DNA from 3 places in the Janthinobacterium sp. JF4 genome. Region 2 is predicted to be linked to each of the others. Evidence: predicted binding sites of a transcription regulator. Region 2 holds the regulator's gene; each other region holds the start of a gene.
The links. The regulator sigma-54, encoded in region 2, starts transcription at its own class of promoters, with help from an activator protein. The targets are predictions, from matches to a motif close to TGGCANGNAANCTGCTTT.
Positions count from the first base shown of each region.

Region 1: the regulator sigma-54 is predicted to act here: its motif matches at 3,570-3,587, upstream of prpB (methylisocitrate lyase).
Region 3: the regulator sigma-54 is predicted to act here: its motif matches at 2,765-2,782, upstream of AC54AF_RS17440 (TorF family putative porin).

Region 1 covers NZ_JCAQAV010000004.1:226,571-234,329, forward strand. Annotated here, with positions in the region: gene acnD (Fe/S-dependent 2-methylisocitrate dehydratase AcnD) at 1-1,372, opposite strand, end outside; gene prpC (bifunctional 2-methylcitrate synthase/citrate synthase) at 1,384-2,538, opposite strand; gene prpB (methylisocitrate lyase) at 2,620-3,507, opposite strand; gene AC54AF_RS06465 (hypothetical protein) at 3,839-4,087, opposite strand; gene AC54AF_RS06470 (hypothetical protein) at 4,212-4,448, opposite strand; gene AC54AF_RS06475 (MBL fold metallo-hydrolase) at 4,626-5,483, shown strand; gene AC54AF_RS06480 (T6SS effector phospholipase Tle3 domain-containing protein) at 5,625-7,637, shown strand.
Region 2 covers NZ_JCAQAV010000002.1:96,604-104,362, reverse strand. Annotated here, with positions in the region: gene AC54AF_RS02280 (KpsF/GutQ family sugar-phosphate isomerase) at 63-1,097, shown strand; gene AC54AF_RS02275 (KdsC family phosphatase) at 1,097-1,630, shown strand; gene lptC (LPS export ABC transporter periplasmic protein LptC) at 1,673-2,284, shown strand; gene lptA (lipopolysaccharide transport periplasmic protein LptA) at 2,310-2,903, shown strand; gene lptB (LPS export ABC transporter ATP-binding protein) at 2,903-3,658, shown strand; gene AC54AF_RS02255 (RNA polymerase factor sigma-54) at 3,663-5,141, shown strand; gene hpf (ribosome hibernation-promoting factor, HPF/YfiA family) at 5,211-5,573, shown strand; gene AC54AF_RS02245 (enoyl-CoA hydratase/isomerase family protein) at 5,708-6,793, shown strand; gene rapZ (RNase adapter RapZ) at 6,794-7,657, opposite strand.
Region 3 covers NZ_JCAQAV010000023.1:72,407-80,165, reverse strand. Annotated here, with positions in the region: gene AC54AF_RS17455 (hypothetical protein) at 101-646, opposite strand; gene AC54AF_RS17450 (YifB family Mg chelatase-like AAA ATPase) at 711-2,231, opposite strand; gene AC54AF_RS17445 (accessory factor UbiK family protein) at 2,345-2,593, opposite strand; gene AC54AF_RS17440 (TorF family putative porin) at 2,863-3,630, shown strand; gene AC54AF_RS17435 (P-II family nitrogen regulator) at 3,642-3,980, shown strand; gene AC54AF_RS17430 (ammonium transporter) at 3,992-5,524, shown strand; gene gshA (glutamate--cysteine ligase) at 5,729-7,027, shown strand; gene gshB (glutathione synthase) at 7,125-7,759, shown strand, end outside.

The sequences.
Region 1 (7,759 bases), on a different contig from region 2:
GCAGCAGGCCCGCTTCCTGCAGATACAGTTCCACGGTTTTCGAGCCGGGCGCCAGCGACGATTTCACCCACGGCTTGCGCGTCAGGCCCAGGCGGTTCGCATTGCGCGCGATCAGGCCGGCGGCGATCATGTTGCGCGGGTTGTTCGTGTTGGTGCAGCTGGTGATCGCTGCGATGATGACGGCGCCGTCCGGCATCTTGCCCGGCTCGTTTTCCACCACGCCGGAAATCCCGCGCGCGGCCAGTTCCGACGTCGGCACGCGGTTGTGCGGATTCGACGGCCCGGCGATATTGCGCACCACGGACGACAGGTCAAAGCTCAAGACGCGCTCGTATTGCGCGTCGGCCAGGCTGTCGGCCCACAGGCCCGTCTCCTTGGCGTACAGCTCCACCAGTTTCACCAGTTCGTCGTCGCGGCCCGTCAGTTTCAGATACTTGATGGTTTGCGCATCGATGTAGAACATGGCGGCCGTGGCGCCGAATTCCGGCGCCATATTCGAGATCGTGGCGCGGTCGCCCAGGGTCAGGTGCGAAGCGCCCTCGCCAAAGAATTCCAGGTAGGACGAGACGACCTTCTGCTGGCGCAGAAATTCCGTCAGCGCCAGCACCGTGTCGGTGGCCGTGATGCCCGGCTGCGGCTTGCCCGTCAGCTTGACGCCGATGATGTCGGGCAAACGCATCCACGAGGCGCGGCCCAGCATCACGCTTTCCGCTTCCAGGCCGCCCACGCCGATGGCGATCACGCCCAAGGCATCGACCATTGGCGTATGCGAATCGGTGCCGACCAGGGTATCGGGATAGGCCACGCCATTTTGCACCTGGATCACGGGCGACATGCGCTCCAGATTGATCTGGTGCAGGATGCCGTTACCGGGCGGGATCACGTCGACGTTCTTGAAGGCTTTCTTGGTCCAGTCGATGAAATCGAAACGGTCTTCGTTGCGGCGGTCTTCGATGGCGCGGTTCTTGGCGAAGGCATCGGGATCGAAGCCGCCGCATTCGACGGCCAGCGAATGGTCGACCACCAGCTGCGTAGGCACCACCGGATTGACCAGCGCCGGGTCGCCGCCCTGGGCCGCGATGGCGTCGCGCAGGCCGGCCAGGTCGACCAGGGCAGTCTGGCCCAGGATGTCATGGCAGACGACACGGGCGGGGAACCACGGAAAATCGAGGTCGCGGCGGCGCTCGATGAACTGGCTCAGCGAAGCGTTCAGTGTCGCCGGATCGCAGCGGCGCACAAGGTTCTCGGCCAGCACGCGCGAGGTGTAGGGCAAGGTGGCGTAGGCGCCTGGCTGGATCGCATCGACGGCGGCGCGCGTGTCGAAGTAGTCTAGCTGGGTGCCTGGCAAGGATTTGCGGTACAGGGTATTCATCGTCGTAACCATTATTTGCGGTCCTTGATCGGCACGAATTCCAGGTCTTCCGGGCCCACGTAATTGGCGCTCGGGCGGATGATCTTGTTATCGATGCGCTGCTCGATGATGTGGGCGGCCCAGCCCGAGGTGCGCGAGATGACGAACAGCGGCGTAAACATCGCCGTCGGCACGCCCATCATGTGGTACGACACGGCCGAGAACCAGTCCAGGTTCGGGAACATGTTCTTGATTTCCCACATGACCGATTCCAGGCGCTCGGCGATATCGAACATTTTCGTGGAACCGGCTTCCTGCGACAGCGAACGAGCCACTTCCTTGATGACCACGTTGCGCGGGTCCGAGATCGTGTAGACGGGGTGGCCGAAGCCGATCACCACTTCCTTGTTGGCCACGCGCTCGCGGATGTCCGCTTCCGCTTCATCGGCGTTGTCGTAGCGTTTCTGGATATCCAGCGCCACTTCATTCGCGCCGCCGTGTTTCGGGCCGCGCAGCGCGCCGATGGCGCCCGTGATGGCCGAATGGATGTCCGAACCCGTGCCGGCGATGACGCGGCTGGTGAAGGTCGAGGCGTTGAATTCGTGTTCCGCGTACAGAATCAGCGAGGTGTGCATGGCTTTTTCCCACGACGCCGATGGTTTTTCGCCATGCAGCAGGTGCAGGAAGTGGCCGCCGATCGAATCGTCGTCCGTTTCCACTTCGATGCGCTTGCCGTTATGGCTGTAGTGGTACCAGTACAGCAGCATCGAGCCGAACGACGCCATCAGGCGGTCGGCGATGTCGCGCGCGCCCGGCGCGTTATGGTCGTCTTTTTCCGGCAGGGTGCAGCCCAGCACGGACACGCCCGTGCGCATCACGTCCATCGGGTGGGCGGCGGCCGGCAGCGCTTCCAGCGCCGATTTCACTGCCGACGGCAGGCCGCGCAAGGATTTCAATTTGGCCTTGTAGCCTTTCAGTTCGGCGGCAGTCGGCAGCTTGCCGTGCACCAGCAGGTAGGCGATTTCCTCGAACTCGCAGCTGTCGGCCACGTCCAGGATGTCATAGCCGCGGTAGTGCAAATCGTTGCCGGTCTTGCCGACCGAGCACAGCGCCGTATTGCCGGCGGTGACGCCGGACAGGGCGACGGATTTTTTAGGCTTGAAAGTGGCGGCTTGCGGTGCGTTCATTGATTTCTCCAAAAATTGACTAGTCTCGGTTGCATCACTGCGGGGCCGGCATGCGGCCCCTGCTTCTTTACTTTTCTTTACTTATTTCTTTTGCGCGGCGAACAGCGCATCGAGCCTTTGCTCGAAGTCGTGGTAATTGATCGATTCATACAGTTCCATGCGCGTCTGCATGGTGTCGAGCACGTTCTTTTGCGTGCCATCGCGGCGCAGCGCGCGGTAGACGTTGTCGGCCGCCTTGTTCATGGCGCGGAATGCCGACAGCGGATACAGGGCCAGGCCCACGTGGGCGCTGCGCAGTTCGTCCAGGGTGAACAGCGGCGTGGAACCGAATTCCGTGATGTTGGCCAAAATCGGCACATTGACGGCCTTGGCAAACGTGGCGTACATCTCCAGGTCGGTGATGGCTTCCGGGAAGATCATGTCGGCGCCCGCCTCGACGCAGGCGACGGCGCGCTCCAGTGCCGCTTCCAGGCCATCGACGGCCAGCGCATCGGTGCGCGCCATGATGACGAAGTTCGGGTCCGTGCGCGCGTCGACGGCCGCCTTGATGCGGTCGACCATTTCTTCCTTGCTGACGATTTCCTTGCCAGGACGGTGGCCGCAGCGCTTGGCGCCCACCTGGTCTTCGATGTGCAGGCCGGCAGCGCCGAACTTGATCATCGATTTCACGGTGCGCGCCACGTTGAAGGCGGAGGAACCGAAGCCCGTGTCGGCGTCGACCAGCAGCGGCAGGTCGCACACGTCGGTGATGCGGCGGATATCGGTCAGCACGTCGTCCAGGCTGGAAATGCCCAGGTCCGGCAAGCCCAGCGAGCCGGCCGCGACGCCGCCGCCGGACAAATAGATGGCTTTATAGCCGGCGCGCTTGGCCAGCAAGGCGTGGTTGGCGTTGATGGCGCCGACCACTTGCAACGGGGATTCTTCCTGGACGGCCTTGCGGAATGCGGCACCTGCGGAGTATTGAGTCATGTGTTCACCTTATGGGTTTCGGATGGTCCCGAATGTTTCACGGAGTGGCTATGAGCATCAGTATTGCAAATGCCGTGCCAGGCCAGCGCTGCGCTGCGGAAAACCCGTGACGGCAGAGTGAAAACAGGGGCTGAGGCGCCAGCCAGCGCTGCCCCCTGGGCTGTCCCGCCAGGCAACAGCAATGTCACGTTTGGCGTCAAAAACGTTTCAATATTGTTTCATGCAATCCATTTTGAAACATTTCGTGGAACATGCAACAGGCGGCAGGACGCGCAATAAAAACAGCCGGCGGGCGCCGGCTGAGGAATACAACGGAAACGACAAGACCAAACTAGGCCAGGCGTACCAGCGGATTGGCGATGATGTTGTCGATCTGGCGCACGGCTTCCTCGCAGGCGGCGGCAATGGCGCCGTCCTCGTCGTCGCGCACGAACTGCATGGTCGAGCCTTCGAACACTTCCAGGCCTTCCGCGGTGGCGCGTTCGATGTCGCAACTGGCTGACCATTTGCCGTCGGTAGTGGGCACGGCCAGGGGAACGATTTCCCAGCCTTTATAGTGAATTTTAGAACTGTTATCCATGGGGTGCCTCCTTCGTGACTGACTCAATAGTGGAAATCGTAGCATGAAGCGCGACTGGCGGCGATGTGTTTCATGCGCCAGCGCACGGCCAGGCTCACTTTCAGGCTAAACGATTTACGCTGGCTCAAGGGCGCAACAGATTATCCACTTCCGTCCTGGCCACTTGCAGGCCAGCCGTGCAAGCCGTTTCGGGGGCCGCGTAGCCGCCCAGGGTGCGGCTGCGCGTGATCGCCTGCGCTTCCGGCTCACCTTCGCGCTGCAGGCGGTAAGTAAAATCCCATAGATCGTCGTTATCCTTTTGCGGGGTCACGGAAATGGTAAAACCGCGGTACTGTTCGCTGCGTGCAGTGATATCGTTCATGAATTCCTCCTTGGAAGAGTGAGGTTAGCACGCGGCAAGACACAGGGTGCGCACGGTAGTCGCGTGCCTGGCCTGGCTGCTTATCTGTTTTTCGCATGTCAAATGTGAATTCGCAGCATTTTTTTAGCGAACTCTGGCGATATAATGCCATTCCCTTGCCCGTCCCCTGCCGCCGCGATGACCCCACAAATCCAAGCCTTCCTCGACCCCGCCACCGCCACCGTCACCTATGTCGTGTACGAGGCCGATGGCCGGGACTGCGCCATCATCGATTCCGTGCTCGACTACGACCCGAAGGCGGGCCGCACGTCCACCACCTCGGCCGACAAGGTGATCGCCTTCGTGCGCGAACACGGCTTGCACTGCCGCTGGCTGCTGGAAACCCACGCGCATGCCGATCACCTGTCCGCCGCGCCCTACCTGCAGCAGCAGCTGGGCGGCGACGTGGCCATCGGCGCCGCCATCCAGACGGTGCAGCAGGCGTTCGCCGCCGTCTACCACCAGGACGGCGCCAGGGCCGACGGCTCGCAGTTCGACCAGCTGTTCGCGCCCGACCAGGTGTTTCATATCGGCAAGCTGGAAGTGCGCGCCCTGCACGTGCCAGGCCATACGCCGGCCGACCTGGCGTACCAGATCGGCGACGCCGTGTTTGTCGGCGACACCCTGTTCATGCCGGACGTGGGCTCTGCCCGCTGCGACTTTCCCGGCGGCTCCGCGTCCCTGCTGTACCGCTCGGTGCAGCGCCTGCTGGCACTGCCGCCGCAGACGCGCTTGTTCATGTGCCACGACTACCCGCCCAACGGCCGCGCGCCGCGCTGGGAAGTGACGGTGGCCGAACAGCGCGCCAGCAACATCCACTTGCGCGACGGCATCACGGAAGAACAATTCGTGGCCATGCGCACGGGCCGCGACGCCACCCTGGACATGCCGACCCTGATCCTGCCCGCCATCCAGGTCAACATCAACGCGGGCAAGCTGCCCGAGCCGGAAGACAACGGCGTGCGCTACCTCAAAATACCGCTGAACGCGATCTGATTGCCTCGGGCACTCCCCGCCCATCGCTCCTCCTTTCTTGACACCACGCAAGTCTCACCTCAGGCAATGCGCATACTGTGCAGATTGCCTGAGTTCACTTTGGCGCCGCCTTTTCCTGCTTAACGCTGACGGAGCGCCCGCATGTCGCCCGACCCTACGCTCGATACCAATTGCATCCTGCTCGCCGAAGCGGAAGGCACGACCTTGTTCAGCCATGCGCTTCTGCATGCGGTGACGCGCCTGCCCCGCCCCGGCATCGTCATCTTTGTGCACGGCGTCAATTCCGACGGCGAATGGTATGAGCAGGCGGAACAAGGCCTGTGCCACGGCCTGAATGCGCGCCTGAAGCGCCGCGACGAGGACCTGGTGATCCCCGGTCCGGCCGCCGGAAAAATGCAAGCCGCCACTTACGCACGCGAATTGACGGATGACGGCTTCCTCAATCCCAAGTGCAACGCCACCACCTTCCTGCAGGCGGACGATGCCAATTCGCCCGTGATCCGCTTTCGCTGGGGCTACAAGGCCAACGGCGAAGAGTTGCAGGCATTTGGCGACGGCATCTATCTCAACGAAAAGAATTACTGGGGCGGCGGGCCGTTCGCCAACGGCTGCAGCGCCCTGCCCGATCTGTGGGGCCAGGGCTTGTCGGAGGAACTGTTCCTGTGGATGCATATCCAGCACATGAACCCGACGAATGACCGGCAAGTGTACGCCTGCCCGCCGCGCCCGTATTTCGTGTTTGCCGCCTGGCGCCTGGCGCGTCTAGTACAATCGGTCAGGGCGTGCCAGCACGACGCACCAGTCACCATCGTCTGCCATAGCCAGGGCAATATGGTGGCCATGGCGGCCGCCTTTCTCGGTGAAACGCTGGGCGCTTCCGCCGCGGCTGACAGTTATGTGCTGTGCAACCCGCCCTACAGCCTGCTCGACAGCAATTTTACGGAAAACTGGGTCAGCGGCCATCTGAAGGATGAACATGGCAATACGGGCCGGCAAAAGTATGCGGCACGCACGCAAACCTTGAAAGCGTTTTTCAACATCCTGCGCACCCGTTCGGCAATGCAGCAGGATGCCGCCTTTGTCGACGAATTCAGCGCCAATCGCAAGTCTGAACGCAAGGACAGCTATACGGCCGCGTTCGACCGCGCCGACTACGGCTTGCATGGCTCCACCTATGGCCGGGTCACCCTGCACTTCAATCCGCACGACCAGGTGATTTCGGCCACGCCCGTGCAGGGCATAGGCTGGCGCGGCATGTCGGCGCAGGAAATCGCCGATACGGGCGGCGAAGGCGTCTTCACCCAGCGCGTGTTTGCGCAAAATCACCTTGTCGGCCAGGAAAATGAAAAGGATTACGATATCTGGCAGCGCAATGGCCAGCCACTGACGCCGGACAGCCTCGATTTCTGGCACCCGCGTTCACTGGCCGGCACGCGCATCAACGCCTTGCCGCCCAAGTCCTGGCGGCTGCCGATGAAGGCGCCCAAGCTGCCCGAGGCATTCCTGCCGCGCTCGAAGCGCTTTGCCGACACCAGCGAACAATTTGACGAAGGCTGCGATGCCCCGGCCGACTCCCTGAACAAGGACCGCGCCGCCGAAGCCGATGGCGCGTATGCGCCCTACCGTTCCCAAGGCAAGGGCGATGCGCAAACCGAGGCGGCGCTGCGCTACGAACAGAACGCCATGCTGCGCATGCAGGCCAGGCGCGACGGCTGGGTCGAAAAAGGCAAGCCTGTGACGGCGGTGGACCAGCCGGAGGAGGCTTCCACGAAATTCAATGCCTGGCGCAAGCAGGAAATCCAGAACTACCTGGCCGCCAATATCGACACCCACGCCACCGATCACTCGACCATCATGACCAATCCCGAGCATGCGCAGAAGGCGCTGGCGTATGACGTGGCGGTGGGCGTGTGCATGATCAGGCAGGAGGCGTTGCGCGAATTAAGGGTCGCGGCGGATTGGAGGTTGTTAGAGCCGCTCAATGCCACCGATGATAGCGCCGAATTTTTTGAGTATTACGACAGCGGAGAATTCAAAAAACATCTTTATACAAATGGGCTAACGCCAAAGACAGCCCTGCCAGAAAACCAAAAAGCATCGTTGACGAGCGCCAGAATGCCAAGCCTGCCGACCCTTCCACCAACTTTGCGCTGAGGACTGACGGTGCGTAACCTCATTGCCACGCCGCGCCGGCGACTGGCCCGGGCGCTCGCCGCATCTTTCATAGTCATTTGCCTTGCGCTCTGGCTCAACTGGCCAAGCTATGCAGGTCACCA
Region 2 (7,759 bases):
GAAATCGTTGTTTGTTGTGACTGGCAAGTTTTTTGCTTTCCTAATTCGTTTATACTTTGGGCATGAGTGTAACCCATGAAAAAACAATGCTGAAAGCTTTTGATCGAATTGACATGCAAGCGACGACCGAGCGCGCCGTCGCGCTGGCCCGCACCACCTTGCAGATCGAGTCCGACGCCATCGTTGCGCTGCATGCGCGCCTGGCCACGGACGACAGCGTGGGCCGCGCCGTGGCGATGCTGCTGCAATGCAAGGGGCGTGTCGTCGTCTCGGGCATCGGCAAATCCGGCCACATCGCGCGCAAGATTGCCGCCACCCTCGCTTCCACCGGCACGCCGGCCCTGTTCGTGCATCCGGCCGAAGCGGCCCATGGCGACCTGGGCATGGTCACCTCGGACGATGCGTTTATTGCCATCTCGTATTCGGGCGAATCGTCGGAACTGATGGCCATCATGCCCGTCGTCAAGCGCATGGGCGGCGTGCTCATTTCCATGACGGGTAAACCGAACTCCAGCCTGGCCCAGCTGGCCGACGTGCACCTGGATATTTCTGTTGAAAAAGAAGCCTGTCCGCTGAACCTGGCGCCGACGGCCAGCACCACCGTCACCCTGGCCCTGGGCGACGCGATCGCCGTGGCCTTGCTCGACTTGCGCGGCTTCAAGGAAGAGGATTTCGCCCGCTCGCATCCGGGCGGCGCCCTGGGCCGCCGCCTGCTCACGCACGTGCATGACGTCATGCGCAGCGGCGAGCAGGTGCCGAAAGTGCCCGTGGAAGCGTCGCTGCTGCAGGCTCTGGAAGAAATGACCCGCAAGGGCATGGGCATGACGGCCGTCGTCGACGCGGACAACCGCCCGGTGGGCGTGTTTACGGATGGCGACTTGCGCCGCATGTTCGAGCGCGTGCAGGATTTCACGCAAGTGGAGATCCGCGACGTCATGCATGCGCAGCCGCGCAGCATCGCGCCCGAACGCCTGGCCGTCGATGCCGTGGCCGTGATGGAGCAGTTCCGCATCAATCAGATGCTGGTCGTCGATGCCGACGGCAAGCTGGTGGGCGCGCTGCATATCCATGATCTGACGCAAGCGAAGGTGATCTGATGGACAGCGTAGCGGACAACCTGGCGCGCGCGGCCAAGGTCAAACTGATGATCTTTGACGTCGATGGCGTGCTCACCGACGGCAGCCTGCATTTCGGCCCGGACGGCGAGATGATGAAAACGTTTAATGTGTATGATGGCCTGGGCATCAAGCTGCTGCAGGAATCGGGCGTGCAGACGGCCATCATCAGCGCGCGCCGCTCGGCCATCACGGCGCGCCGCGCGCAAGACCTGGGCATTACCCATGTGCACCAGGGCGGCCACGACAAGCTGACGCCGTTTCGCGAACTGCTGGCGTTGACGGGCTTGACGGAAGAGCAATGCGGCTATATCGGCGACGACGTCATCGATGCGCCCATCCTGAAACGCGTGGGCTTTGCCGTCAGCGTGCCGGGCGGGCGTCCGGAAGCGCAGGGCCTGGCCCACCATGTGACGCAGGCCGGCGGCGGCCGCGGCGCGGTGCGCGAGATCTGCGAATTCCTGCTGCGCGCCCAGGACAACTATGCGCGCGTCATGGCGCCGTTCCTGGAGTGAGGCGCGCCGCCTCGCCAGTGACCTTTGAAAGAGTGAAGCCCTATGCGTAAGCCAGGAGGCGCCCATCGCTGGCGCATGATTTTTACCGTGCTGGGCGCGGTCGTCGTCGCGTTGGCCAGCTTTTGGCTGCTCGAAGTGATGAACAAGAATAGCCAGGACATCACGGCCAGCAAGCATCTGGATGAGCCCGACTATTTCATCACCAATTTCAGCATGGTGCGCATGGATTTGACAGGCAAGCCCAGCTATATTGTGTCGGGCACCAAGCTCACGCATTATCCGCTGGACGATTCGTCCGATATCGACCAGCCCTTCGTGCGCAAGCTCACGCCCGGCATGCCGCCGTTGAACATGAATGCGGAACTGGCGCATATCGACCAGGACAATACCCGGCTGCAACTGCACCGCAAGGTCGTGATCGACCGCGTGGCCAGTCCGAAGGCGCAGAACCTGACGGTCAGGACGGAAGCGCTGACGGTGTTTCCGGACGAGGAAAGAATGGAAACGGACGTGCCTGTCGATATCCTGACGGGCGCCTCGCGCATCAATGGCATCGGCATGAAGGCCAATAACGCCACCGGCGTGGTGGAAGTGCAGAATGCGCTGCGCATGGTCCTCCCGCCGAAACCGCGCCCGGCCGCGGCGGCAAAATGACAGAACGAAACAAGGAAACCATACTATGAAGAATATCTTGCTGTTGACTCTATTCTCGACCGTTTGCTCGTTGGGCGTGATGGGCGTGGCGCATGCCGAGAAGGCCGATTCCGAGAAGGAAGCCGTCATCACGGCACGCAGTGGCCACGTCGATGACGTCAAGCAGGTGCGTACCCTGACGGGCGACGTCGTGCTGGTCAAGGGGACGCTGACCATGAAGGCGGGCCGGGCCCTGATCACGGAAGACCCGCAAGGCTACCAGTTCATTACCTTCTGGGCCGATCCCGGCAAGCTGGCCACCTTCCGCCAGAAGCGCGATGGCGCGGGCGACCTGTGGGTCGAAGGCGAAGCGGAGCGCGTGGAATACGACAACAAGACGGAAGTGGTGAAACTGTTTTCCAAAGCCAAGCTGACGCGCCTGGAAGGCACGAAAGTGACCGACGTGGCCAATGGCGCCTTCATCTCGTATGACAGCCGCAAGGAAGTGTTTGCGATGGAAAATTCCGATAGCGGCACCAGCACCGCCGATGGCGGCAGCGTGCGCATGGTGATCCAGCCGAAGACCAAGGCGCCGGCGGCGGAGAAAGCGCCGGCCACGCCTGCGCCAGGAAAGAAATAATGGACAATACACGTTGCGGCAGCACCCTGATCGTTCGCGGGCTGCAAAAAACCTATGGCAAGCGGCAAGTCGTGCATGATGTCTCGCTGCAAGTCGAATGCGGCGAAGTGGTGGGGCTGCTGGGCCCGAACGGCGCCGGCAAGACCACCTCGTTCTACATGATCGTCGGCCTGGTGCCGTCCGACGGCGGCAGCATCGATATCAGCGGCGTGGACATCTCCAGCCTGCCGATCCACCGCCGCGCGCAGATGGGCCTGTCCTACCTGCCGCAGGAAGCATCCGTCTTCCGCAAGCTGACGGTGGAAGACAATATCCGCGCCGTGCTGGAGATCCAGACCGTCGAAGGCCGTCCTTTGACGAAGGCCGAGATCGAGGAGCGGCTGGATAAATTGCTGGCCGACTTGCAGATTGAAAAGCTGCGTGAGAACCAGGCGCTGTCGCTGTCCGGCGGCGAGCGCCGCCGCGTGGAGATCGCCCGCGCGCTGGCCACCGATCCCCGTTTCGTGCTGCTCGACGAACCGTTCGCCGGTGTCGACCCGATCGCCGTGATCGAAATCCAGCGCATCGTGCGCTTCTTGAAGGAGCGCAATATCGGCGTGCTGATCACCGATCATAATGTGCGCGAGACGCTGGGTATTTGCGACCGTGCCTACATCATCAACCAGGGCTCGGTGCTGGCGTCGGGACGCCCCGACGACATCATCGCGAACGAGTCGGTACGCCGGGTCTATCTGGGCGAACACTTCCGTATGTAAGCCAATGAAACAATCATTGCAGCTGCGCACTTCGCAGCACCTGGCACTGACGCCGCAGTTGCAGCAATCGATACGCCTGTTGCAATTGTCTACCCTGGAATTGCACCAGGAACTAGAGCAATTGCTGACGGACAATCCCTTGCTCGAACGCCTGGACGATCCGCTCGACCGTTCGCTGCGCCTGCTGTCCGACGGCGCCTTGAGTTCCACGGCCGCGCCGGCCGAAGCGCCGCCCCAGCCGCCAAGCCAGGAGGCGCCTGCGGCGCCGGCCGAAGCGGAAACCTTTGACGGCGAGGCGGGCGAGGGCCCGGCCGCCGCGGACGGCGGCGACAGCGACTGGAGCGAGGCGAGCCGGGGCAAGGCGCCCGACGACGAAGATTCGCGCCCGCAATTGGAGGCCCATCACTGCACCCTGCGCGAACACCTGATGGAGCAGATGCGCGTGACGGTGCTCGAATTGCGCGACCGCGCGCTGGTCGAGCTGATCATCGACGCGCTCGACGACAATGGCTACCTGGAAGAGTCGCTCGACGACATCCTGGCGCGCCTGCCGGAAGAGCTGGAAATCGACGCCGACGAGATGCGCACGGCTTTGTCTCTCTTGCAAAGTTTCGATCCCCCGGGCGTGGGCGCGCGCAATGCGTCCGAATGTCTGGCGCTGCAAATCAAGCGCTTGCCGCACATCGCCATGGTGACGCGCCGCATGGCCCTCGTCATCGTGGAAAAGCACCTGGCCTGGTTTGCCCAGCGCGACTTCAACAAGCTGAAAAAAGCCCTCGACTGCGACGATGAAGACTTGCGCGAAGCGCAGACGGTGATTCGCCAATGCAACCCGCATCCGGGCGCCGTGTTCGCCTCGGACGTGTCCGATTACGTGGTGCCCGACGTCGTCGTCAAGCGCGCGCGCAACGGCTGGCAAGTCACCCTGAACAACGACGTCATGCCGCGCCTGCGCGTCAACGCCATGTACGCCAACTTGCTCAAGCAGGGCAAGGGCGAGGGCGCGATGGGCGCACAGTTGCAGGAAGCCAAGTGGCTGATCAAGAATATGCGCCAGCGCTTCGACACGATCCTGCGCGTGGCGCAGGCGATAGTAGAAAGACAAAAGAACTTTTTCTCGCATGGGGCCGTTGCCATGCGCCCCCTTGTGCTCCGTGAAATAGCTGATACACTGGGTTTACACGAGAGTACTATCTCGCGGGTAACAACTCAAAAGTACATGCTGACCCCGCACGGCATGTTCGAGTTGAAATATTTCTTTGGTAGCCACGTCGCCACCGAAGCGGGGGGCGAAGCGTCATCGACGGCGATACGGGCATTGATCGTGCAACTGACAGGAGCAGAAGACCCTAAAAATCCTTTATCCGACAGTAAGATTGCGGACATGCTGGGGGAACAAGGCATGGTGATTGCGCGACGTACTGTTGCCAAATACCGGGAAGCATTGAAAATTCCGCCAGTGAGCCTGCGTAAGTGTTTGTAAGTTTTTTTCGGTTCCTCTGCGGGCCGGATAGGATGGACCGCACGAACCCGATCATCTTTAGGAGTGTGTATGAATCTCACCATCAGCGGACATCATCTCGAAGTGACACCAGCCATCCGTGAATACGTACAAACGAAGCTGGAGCGCGTGAAACGTCATTTCGATCAAGTCATCGATATTGCCGTGATTCTGACCGTGGATAACCTCAAAGAGAAAGAAAAACGTCAAAAGGCCGAAGTCAACCTGCGCCTGAGTGGCAAAACTGTCTATGTGGAAAGCTTGGCGCACGACCTGTATGCCGCCATCGATACCCTGATCGACAAGCTCGATAGGCAAGTGATGAAGTACAAAACCAAAGTGCAAGGGCACGGTAAAGAGGCGATCAAGCATCTGCCAGACAACTCAGAGGAAGACGCCGTCGTCGCCGTCTAAGGCCACCCGCTTCCAGCAGTTGTGATCAACTAAGGGCGCACATTGCGCCCTTTTTTGCGCCTGGACCTGTTGAACGCAATCTTCCCCGCGCAGGCGCTAGAATGTCCTCCACTCTTACTTCTTTTCATTTTGCCATGAGCGACTTCGTCCAGACCTCCATCCGACACCGTACCGGGCATATCGTGCTCGACCGTCCGAAAGCCTTCAATTCCCTGTCGCTGGAGATGGTGCGCGCCCTGAGCGCGGCCCTGCTGGCCTGGCGCGACGATCCGCAGGTGGACGCCGTCGTCATCCGATCCAGCAGCGACAAGGCTTTGTGCGCCGGCGGCGACATCCGTTTCTTTTACGATGCGGGCCTGGCCACGCCGCAAGGCGGCAGCGCCTTGCTGGAAGATTTCTTTACGGAAGAATATGCGCTCAACCATCTCATTCATTTCTATCCGAAACCGTATATCGCCGTGATGGATGGCGTGGTGATGGGCGGCGGCATGGGCGTGGCGCAAGCCGGGCCTGGCAACCGACTGCGCATCGTCACGGGCCGCACGCGCATGGCCATGCCGGAAGTCAATATCGGCCTGTTTCCCGACGTGGGCGGCAGTTATTTCCTGTCTCGCCTGGCCGGTCAACTGGGCCTGTACCTGGGCTTGACGGGCTTGACGATCAACGCGGCCGATGCGCTGTACACGGGCCTGGCCGATGTCTACCTGCCCGAGGCGCAGATGGGAGCGCTGCTGGCCCTGTTCGAATCGACGCCGGGCGAGGCCTTGCCGGTGGCCATCAAGGCGCTGGCGGCGCCGTTCCAGGCCGAGGCGGGCGTTTCTGCCCTGGCCACGGCGCGCGCGGCGCTGGACCGCCATTTCGGCGCCCCTTCCGTGGCCGCCATCATGGCTTCGCTGGCACAGGACGACAGCGGGTTCGCCGCCAGGGCCCTGGCGGCCATGCGCCTGCGTTCGCCGCTGATGATGTCGGTGACCCTGGAATTGCTGCAGCGTGGCGCCCACCTGGGTGTGGCCGATTGCCTGCGCATGGAGCGCACGGTGGTGCGCCACAATTTCGCGCATGGCGAAGTGCTCGAAGGCGTGCGCGCGCTGGTGGTGGACAAGGACAATGCGCCGCGCTGGAACCCTGCCAGCCTGGACGAGGTCGACGCGGCCATGGTGGCGCGCTTCTTTGCGCCCGTCTGGCCTGCCGCGGCGCATCCGCTGCGCCACCTCGATTAACTAGCTGCGCTCGCGGTGGCGCAGCACGACTCTTTCATTGGGGCCGAAGTATTGCGCCAGCCGTTCCGCCATGTACACGGAGCGGTGCTGGCCGCCCGTGCAGCCGAGGGCCACCGTCAGGTAGCTGCGGTTGTCGGACTTGAATGACGGCAGCCATTTCTCGATGAAGGCGCGGATGTCGGCCAGCAGTTCCAGCGCGCTCGGCTGCGCGTCGAGGAAGGCGATCACGGGAGCGTCGCGGCCGTCGAGGGGGCGCAGCGCCAGGTCATAATAGGGATTGGGCAAGGCCCGCACGTCGAAAACGAAATCGGCGTCGAGCGGTACGCCCAGCTTGAAGGCGAACGATTCGAAGAACAGGGTCAGCGGCGCGCGTTCGGAGGCGACGATATCCTTGATCCAGGCGCGCAATTTGTTGGCGCTCAGTTCCGACGTGTCGATCACATGGCCCAGCTGCTCGATGGCCGACAGGCGTTCGCGCTCTTCCGAGATACACTCGATCAGGGTGCGGCGGCTGGCCGGATTCTGGTTCGGACGCAATTCGTGCGACAGCGGATGGCTGCGCCGCGTTTCCGAGAAGCGCGCCACCAGCGAATGCGTGGTGGCCGTCAAAAACATGACCTTGACGTCGTGCCCTTGGTCGCGCAGCAGGGCCACATTGTGCGGCAGGCTGGTCAGCGACTCGGCGCTACGCGCATCGACGGCGACGGCCAGTTGCGGCGTACCTTCGTCGAGCAGCGTTTGCACCAGACTGGGCAGCAAGGCCGGTGGCAGGTTGTCGACACAATAGTAGCCGGTATCTTCCAGCACATTGAGCGCGACGGATTTACCGGAGCCGGATATTCCGGTGATAAGGACGATATGCATACGGCGATCATACAATAAAGATCGGCACTGTGCTCCCAAGGCAATGATCTTTACAAATGATTGCAATTTCGTATGTGTATTTCGTAGGTCGGTTTAACGCAA
Region 3 (7,759 bases), on a different contig from region 2:
TTGCACATTTGCAAGCCGGTTACGGCCATCTGTTGGACAACGCACGCATTTACAAGGGCTTGCTGACCGTGAAAACACCTATTTAAGCGATCGTTAAGTCTCAATCCAGTTTTACCGAGTCCATGAAGGTGTCGATGGTGTCACGCGACAGCTTGCTTTCTTCCCCAAGAATGATGATCTGGAAGATGCGTTTGTCCTGCGCCACAAAACGCCCGACCAGCAAGACGGGCTTGCCTTGCTGCGTGCCCGCTGCTTCGATGCTCAGCGAGCTGCGTTGATGGCTGCCTGCCGCCGTGCTGCTGGCCGCCGAGGCCAGCTTTTCGCTGCGCACGGTGCCATTGATATTTTTCAACAGTGCCGTCTGCATGGCGGGCAGGGCTGCTTGTGCCTGTTCCGCACTGTCGAGCACGGCGCTGCCGATGGCGAAGGTAGCGCCGTCGACCTCGCTGGCCGTCATGGTCAGGCTGATTTCCTTGCCATCGAGATCGATCTCGCGCGTCAGCACGGCCGGCTTGCCTGGAAACAAGGCCGTAAACTGGGCATCGGGGCTGCGATAGTCGCGCCAGTCGAATTTCGGACTGCAGGCGGACAGGATGCTGGCAGCCGCGAGCGTCGCCAGGAAGAGGGCAAGTGATGGTTTTTTCATCAGCAGATGGTAGCAGCGCCGCGAATCACGCGCAATCGCGCACGCGTGGCGCTCACTGGCCGCCTTATATTTCGCGCAGCACGCGCCGGTACTGGATCGCTTCGGCGACATGCGGCGGCGTGATGGCGGCGCTGTCCGCCAGATCCGCGATGCTGCGCGCCACGCGCAGTACCCGGTGGTAGGTGCGCGCCGACCAGTGCAATCGCGTCATGGCGCCATGCAACAACTGTTCGCCGTGTGGCTCCAGGCGACAATGCTGTTCGATTTCCATGTTGCTCAGGCGCTGGTTGGACTTTCCCTGGCGTGCCAGCTGCAAGGCAAAGGCTGCCGCTACCCGGGTGGCGATGGCTTGTGTACTTTCGCCAGCGCCTGCACGTCGCCCCAGCGCCGCCGGCGGCATGGCGGCCACTTCAATCTGCAGGTCGATACGGTCGAGCAGCGGGCCGGACAGGCGATTGTGATAGCGCAGCACGGCGTCCGGTGTGCAACGGCAACGGCCGGAAACGTGCCCCAGATAGCCGCACGGGCAGGGATTCATGGCGGCGATCAACTGAAAGCGGGCAGGAAACTCGGCCTGGCGGGCCGCGCGTGAAATGCTGATGACGCCCGATTCCATGGGTTGGCGCAGCACATCGAGCACCCGGCGCTGGAATTCGGCGATTTCGTCGAGAAACAGCACGCCGCAGTGGGCCAGCGATATTTCTCCCGGGCGCGGCACGTTGCCGCCGCCCACCAGGGCCACGCCGGACGCTGTCTGGTGCGGGGCGCGATAGGGGCGGCGTTTCCAGTGTTCCACCTTGAAGTGGCCACCCAAGGAATGCACGGCAGCCGATTCCAGCGCCTCTTCATCGCTCATGGGCGGCAGCACGCCGGGGAAGCGGCTGGCCAGCATGGTCTTGCCCGCGCCCGGCGGTCCCACCATCAAGACGTTGTGACCGCCCGCGGCCGCCACTTCCAGTGCCCGCCGCGCCTGCTGCTGCCCTTGCACGTCGGCAAAGTCGGGATAGGGAAAAGCGTGCGCTGCCAGCACGGGCTGGTGACGTTGCAGGGCAGTGTGGCTGGCGCGCGCGGCAAAATGCGCGCAGACCTCGAGCAAGCTGTGGGCGGGATAGATGCAGGCATCGCTGACGAGAGCGGCCTCGTCCGCGTTCGCCTGCGGCAGGATGAAGGCGCGTGGCGCGCCCGACTGGCTGCGCTGCATGGCAAAGGTCATGGCCAGGGCGCCGCGGATGGGGCGCAACTGGCCTGACAGCGACAGTTCGCCCGCGAATTCATAGTGGTGTAATTGGTCGCCCGGCAACTGGCCGGAGGCGGCGAGTATGCCCAGCGCAATGGGCAGGTCGAAGCGGCCAGATTCTTTGGGCAAGTCTGCCGGCGCCAGATTGGCCGTGATGCGCCGCGCCGGCATCTCAAAGCCGCAGTTTTGCAGCGCGGCACGAACGCGGTCGCGCGATTCCTTCACTTCCGTATCCGGCAGGCCGACAATCGTAAACGAGGGCAAGCCATTGGCAAGGTGGACTTCGACACTTACCTCGGGCGCCTCCATGCCGGCCAGGGCGCGGCTTTTCAGGACGGCCAGGCTCATCAGAATCCCCTGTAGCGCGGGCGCGCGCAGGATCAGTCTAGCGCTTGAACAGGAATGAGGCTTGAGGTATGCCAGCAAGGCCGCCGATGACGGCGCCCTGCCTGCACAGCGGTTCAGGCTGTTGGATCGTTCAGGCGCGTTTCCAGTTCGATCAGGCGCAATTCCAGTGCGTCCAGCTTGGCGCGGGTCTTGGCCAGCACTTGCGCCTGGATATCGAATTCCTCGCGCGTGACGAGGTCCAGGCGGGCGAAGCCCTGGGTCATCATCGATTTCACGTTTTTCTCGATATCCTTGGCAGGCGAGTTTTCGATGGCTTGATGGATCTTGCCTTGCAAGTCGTTAAAGAAGGTATTCATGTCCATGGTCAGTCCTTTTATGGTGCGGCCTGTGCATCGCACCATTGCGGTGCACAGCGGCGTTAATCTGGTGCGAAACTGGGCGGTTCATCCTGCTTTGGCAGCCCATACCCGCATGTCCACAGGCTTGCAGGGTATGTGTGGCCGGAAACGCCCCTGTCAAGGTGGCAAGAGAGCTGGCACGTATTCTGCTAAAGAAGGTATGAACGCTTTGTGATCTCCAGCCAAGATTTTAAACCTCAACCGCTTTAAAAGTTCAATAAAAGGGAATCGCCATGAAGAATCTGTCCAAGAACATGACTTTAGCTGCAGCGTTGACGCTGGCCATGACCGCCTTGTGCGGCAGCGCCATGGCCCAGGATGCAGTGGCGGCGCCTGCTGCGGCCGAAGCCGTACCTGATAACGTGGTGAGCTACAACGTGGCGCTGACCAGCGATTACCGTTACCGCGGTATCTCGCAAAGCCGCTTGAAACCGGCCATCAGCGGCGGTGCCGACTATACCCATAACCCGACGGGCCTGTATGTGGGCACCTGGCTGTCGAGCATCAAATGGATCAAGGACGGTGGCGGCGATACGAATCTGGAATGGGATATCTACGGCGGCAAACGGGGCGAGATCAGCAAGGATTTTACCTATGACGTGGGCGGCCTGTACTATTTCTATCCATCGAATGGACTGAGCACCAATGCGAACACCTTCGAGCTGTACGGCCAGCTCGGTTATGGCCCGCTGTACATCAAGTACTCGCACTCGACCACCAATCTGTTCGGCGTTGCCGACAGCAAGAACAGCGGCTACCTCGACGTGGGCGGCAACTTCGACCTGATCGACGGCTACATCATGAACGTGCACGTGGGGCGCCAGAAGGTCGAGCACAACGACGCCCTCAGCTACAACGATGTCAAGATCGGCGTGACCAAGGACTTCGGCATGGCCACCGTTTCCCTGGCTGCGGTCAAGGCCAACATCACGTCGCTGGCACCGAATGGCAAGAATCTGGCGAAATCCGGTCTCGTGCTGACCGTATCCAAAACCTTTTAAGCGAGACTGCCATGAAAATGATTACTGCAATCATTAAACCGTTCAAACTGGACGAAGTACGCGAAGCCTTGTCGGCTATCAATGTGCAAGGCATTACCGTCACCGAAGTGAAGGGTTTCGGCCGCCAGAAAGGACACACGGAACTCTACCGTGGTGCCGAGTATGTCGTCGATTTCTTGCCAAAGACCAAGATTGAAGCGGCCGTTGATGACGCCATTGTCGACCAGGCCATCGAAGCGATCGAAGGTGCCGCGCGTACCGGTAAAATCGGTGATGGCAAGATTTTCGTCTACAACCTGGAACAGGTCATCCGCATCCGTACCGGTGAAACCGGCAACGAAGCGCTCTAAGGGGAATATTGATGCAAAAAAATATAACAAAATTGCTCGCCGGGATAGCCTGCCTGTGCGCGTTTGGCCTTGCCTCGCCGAGCTTTGCCGATGCGCCCGCCAAGACGGAGGCGGCCACGACCACGGCCGTTGCCGCTCCCGCCGTGACGCCGGTGCCTGATGCAGCAGCACCGGCGGCTGTCGCTCCGGCCGCTGCAGCACCAGCCGCTGCCCCTGTCGCCAACAAGGGCGACACCAGTTTCATGATGATCAGCACCTTGCTGGTGATCCTGATGACGATCCCCGGCCTGGCCCTGTTCTACGGTGGCCTGGTGCGCTCGAAAAACATGCTGTCGGTGCTGATGCAAGTGTTCATGGTGTTCGCGCTGGTCATCGTGCTGTGGTGTATCTACGGTTACTCGATCGCCTTCACGGAAAAAACCGCCTTCTTCGGTGGCTTCGACCGCCTGTTCCTGAATGGTATCTGGGACCCGGCCAAAGGCACGTTTGCCGCCGCCGCCACCTTCAGCAAGGGCGTCGTCATTCCCGAGTTCGTCTTTGTCGCGTTCCAGGGCACGTTTGCCGCCATCACCTGCGCGCTGATCGTCGGCGCCTTTGCCGAGCGCGCCAAATTTTCCGCCGTGCTGGCCTTCGTCGTACTGTGGTTCACGTTCGCCTACCTGCCAGCGGCCCACATGGTCTGGTTCTGGACGGGACCTGACCTGATCACCAGCGCCGCCACCTCGGCCAGCGAAGCCCTGAAGGCAGGCTGGATCTGGCAAAAAGGCGCGCTGGACTTTGCCGGCGGCACCGTGGTGCACATCAACGCCGCTGTCGCCGGCCTGGTGGGCGCCATCATGATCGGCAAGCGCGTCGGCTACGGCCGTGAGTCGATGGCGCCGCATTCGCTGACGATGACCATGATAGGCGCATCCTTGCTGTGGGTGGGCTGGTTCGGTTTCAATGCCGGTTCCTCGCTGGAAGCGGGCGACGTGGCTGCCCTGGCCTTCGTCAATACCTTGCTGGCAACGGCTGCCGCCACCCTGTCGTGGGTGTTTGGCGAGTGGATCAGCAAAGGCAAGCCATCGATGCTCGGTGGCGCGTCTGGCGCCGTGGCCGGCCTGGTGGCGATCACTCCGGCGGCCGGCTTTGTCGGCCCGATGGGCGGCCTGGTCATCGGCTTGCTGGCCGGTGTCGTCTGCCTGTGGGGCGTGAATGGCCTGAAACGCCTGATCGGCGCCGACGATTCGCTCGACGTGTTCGGCGTGCATGGCGTGGGCGGTATCCTCGGTGCCTTGCTGACGGGTGTGTTTGCTGCGCCACAACTGGGCGGCCAGGGCGTTTTCGACTATGTGACCAACAAGATGTCGGCGGATCCGTATTCGATCGGCCACCAGGTGTGGGTGCAGGCGCAAGCGGTCGGCACCACCATCCTCTGGTCTGCCATCGTCTCCGTCACCGCCTATAAACTGGTCGACATCGTCATCGGCTTGCGCGTACCGGAAGAAGAGGAGCGCGAAGGCCTCGATATCACCAGCCACGGCGAGCAGGCGTATCATGGCTAAATAGCAATTATCTGGCATGCCAGCGCCCCGGCGCGGCATGTCCGGCTGGAAAAGGCATCTCATCGAGGTGCTTTTTTTTCGTTGTGGGAATGTAAAAGGTCTTTAAAACAAGGCTTTTGCCCCGATTTGGGGTACTTACACGGTAATATAGTCGGCAGTTCTGTGTGCTTTTTTGAATACTGCACATAATTTAAGGATGTAACTATGGTTCCCCATCTCGTCACGGCCCTGACCGGACCGCTGCTCGACCTCGAAAAAAAGATTCTGGCCGCGACGCCGGCCATTGAGCGCTGGTTTCGCATGGAGTGGCAAGAGCACACGCCGCCCTTCTATTGCTCGGTAGACTTGCGTAATGCCGGCTACAAGCTGGCGCCCGTCGATACCAATCTGTTTCCTGGCGGTTTCCATAACCTGGCCACGGAAATGCTGCCCTTGTCCGTGCAGGCGGCCATGGCCGCCATCGACAAGTATTGCCCGGACGCCCGCAACCTGCTGATCGTGCCGGAATTGCACAACACCACGCCGCAGTACCTGCAGAACGTGGCGCGATTGATGCAAATCTTCCGCCAGACGGGGCTGCACGTGCGCTTCGGCTCCTGGTCGCCCGAGATCACTCAGCCGACACCCTTGGCGTTGCCAGATGGCAACATGCTCGTCATCGAGCCGCTCGTGCGCCTGAACAATGGCCGCCGCCTGGGCTTGAAGGATTTCGACCCGTGCACGATTCTGCTGAATAACGACTTGTCGGACGGCATCCCCGATATCTTGCAAAATATTCATGAGCAAAGCCTGCTGCCGCCCTTGCATGCGGGCTGGGCCTTGCGCCGCAAGAGCAACCACTACACGGCTTACGATGAAGTGGTGAAAAAATTCGGCAAGATGATCGATGTCGATCCGTGGATGCTCAATCCTTTCCACGCCAAGTGCAGCGACGTGAATTTCCAGGAAGGCGAGGGCGAAGATGCGCTGGCCGCCAGCGTCGATGTGCTGCTGGCCAAGATCCGCAAGAAATACAAGGAATACGGCATCAAGGAAAAGCCGTTCGTCATCGTCAAGCCCGATGCGGGCACGTATGGCACGGGCATCATGACGGTGCGCGACGCCAGCGAAGTGCGCGACTTGTCGCGTAAGCAGCGCGACAAGATGTCCATCGTCAAGGACGGTAAAGTCGTCACCGACGTGATCATCCAGGAAGGCGTGCCGACCTTTGAAAGCATCAAGGATGCCGTGGCCGAACCGGTCGTCTACATGATCGACCGCTACGTGGTGGGCGGTTTTTACCGCGTGCACGCGGAGCGTGGCGTGGACCAGAACCTGAACGCGCCCGGCTCGCAATACGTGCCGCTGGCATTTGCCCAGCAGCATGCCGTGCCGGACTTGAAGGCCAAGCCGGGCACGGCCGCGCCGAACCGCTTCTATGTGTATGGCGTGGTGGCGCGCCTGGCCTTGCTGGCCGCGTCGCTGGAAATGGAGCGCACGGACCCGAATCCCGAGGTGTACTGATCCCTCCCTGCAGCTTGCCGGGCGCGGCGACTACCGCGCCTGGCGATCTCGGCTAGAATCAAGCATTCCTTATCCAGGCTCCCCGATTGGACGCACCATGAAAATTGCATTCCTTGCCGACCCGCTGGCAGGCTTCAAGACTTACAAAGATTCCACCTTCGCCATGATGCGCGAGGCGGCCAAACGCGGCCATGCCGTGTATGCCTTCGAACAAAAGGACATGGCGCTGGAAGAGGGCATCGTTACGGCACTGGTCAAACACATCGAGCTGACGGGCGACGAACACGACTGGTACAAGGTGGTCTCCACCGAAGAAGTGCGCCTGTCGACCCTGGACGCCATCATCGAGCGCAAGGATCCGCCGTTCGACATGGAATATGTGTACGGCACGTATTTGCTGGAACTGGCGGAAAAGCAGGGCGCCTGCGTCTTCAACAAGCCGTCCGCCATCCGCGACAACAATGAAAAGCTGGCCATTGCCCAGTTTTCCGAATTCACCTCGCCGACCCTGGTGACGTCGAACGAAGCACGCCTGCGCGCCTTCCACGCCAAGCACCAGGACGTCATCTTCAAGCCGCTCGACGGCATGGGTGGCACGGGCATCTTCCGCGTCAAGGCCGATGGCCTGAACCTGGGTGCCATCATCGAGACCTTGAGCGAGAACGGCGCGCAAACCATCATGGCGCAGCGGTTTATCGCCGACATCGTCAAGGGCGACAAGCGCATCCTCGT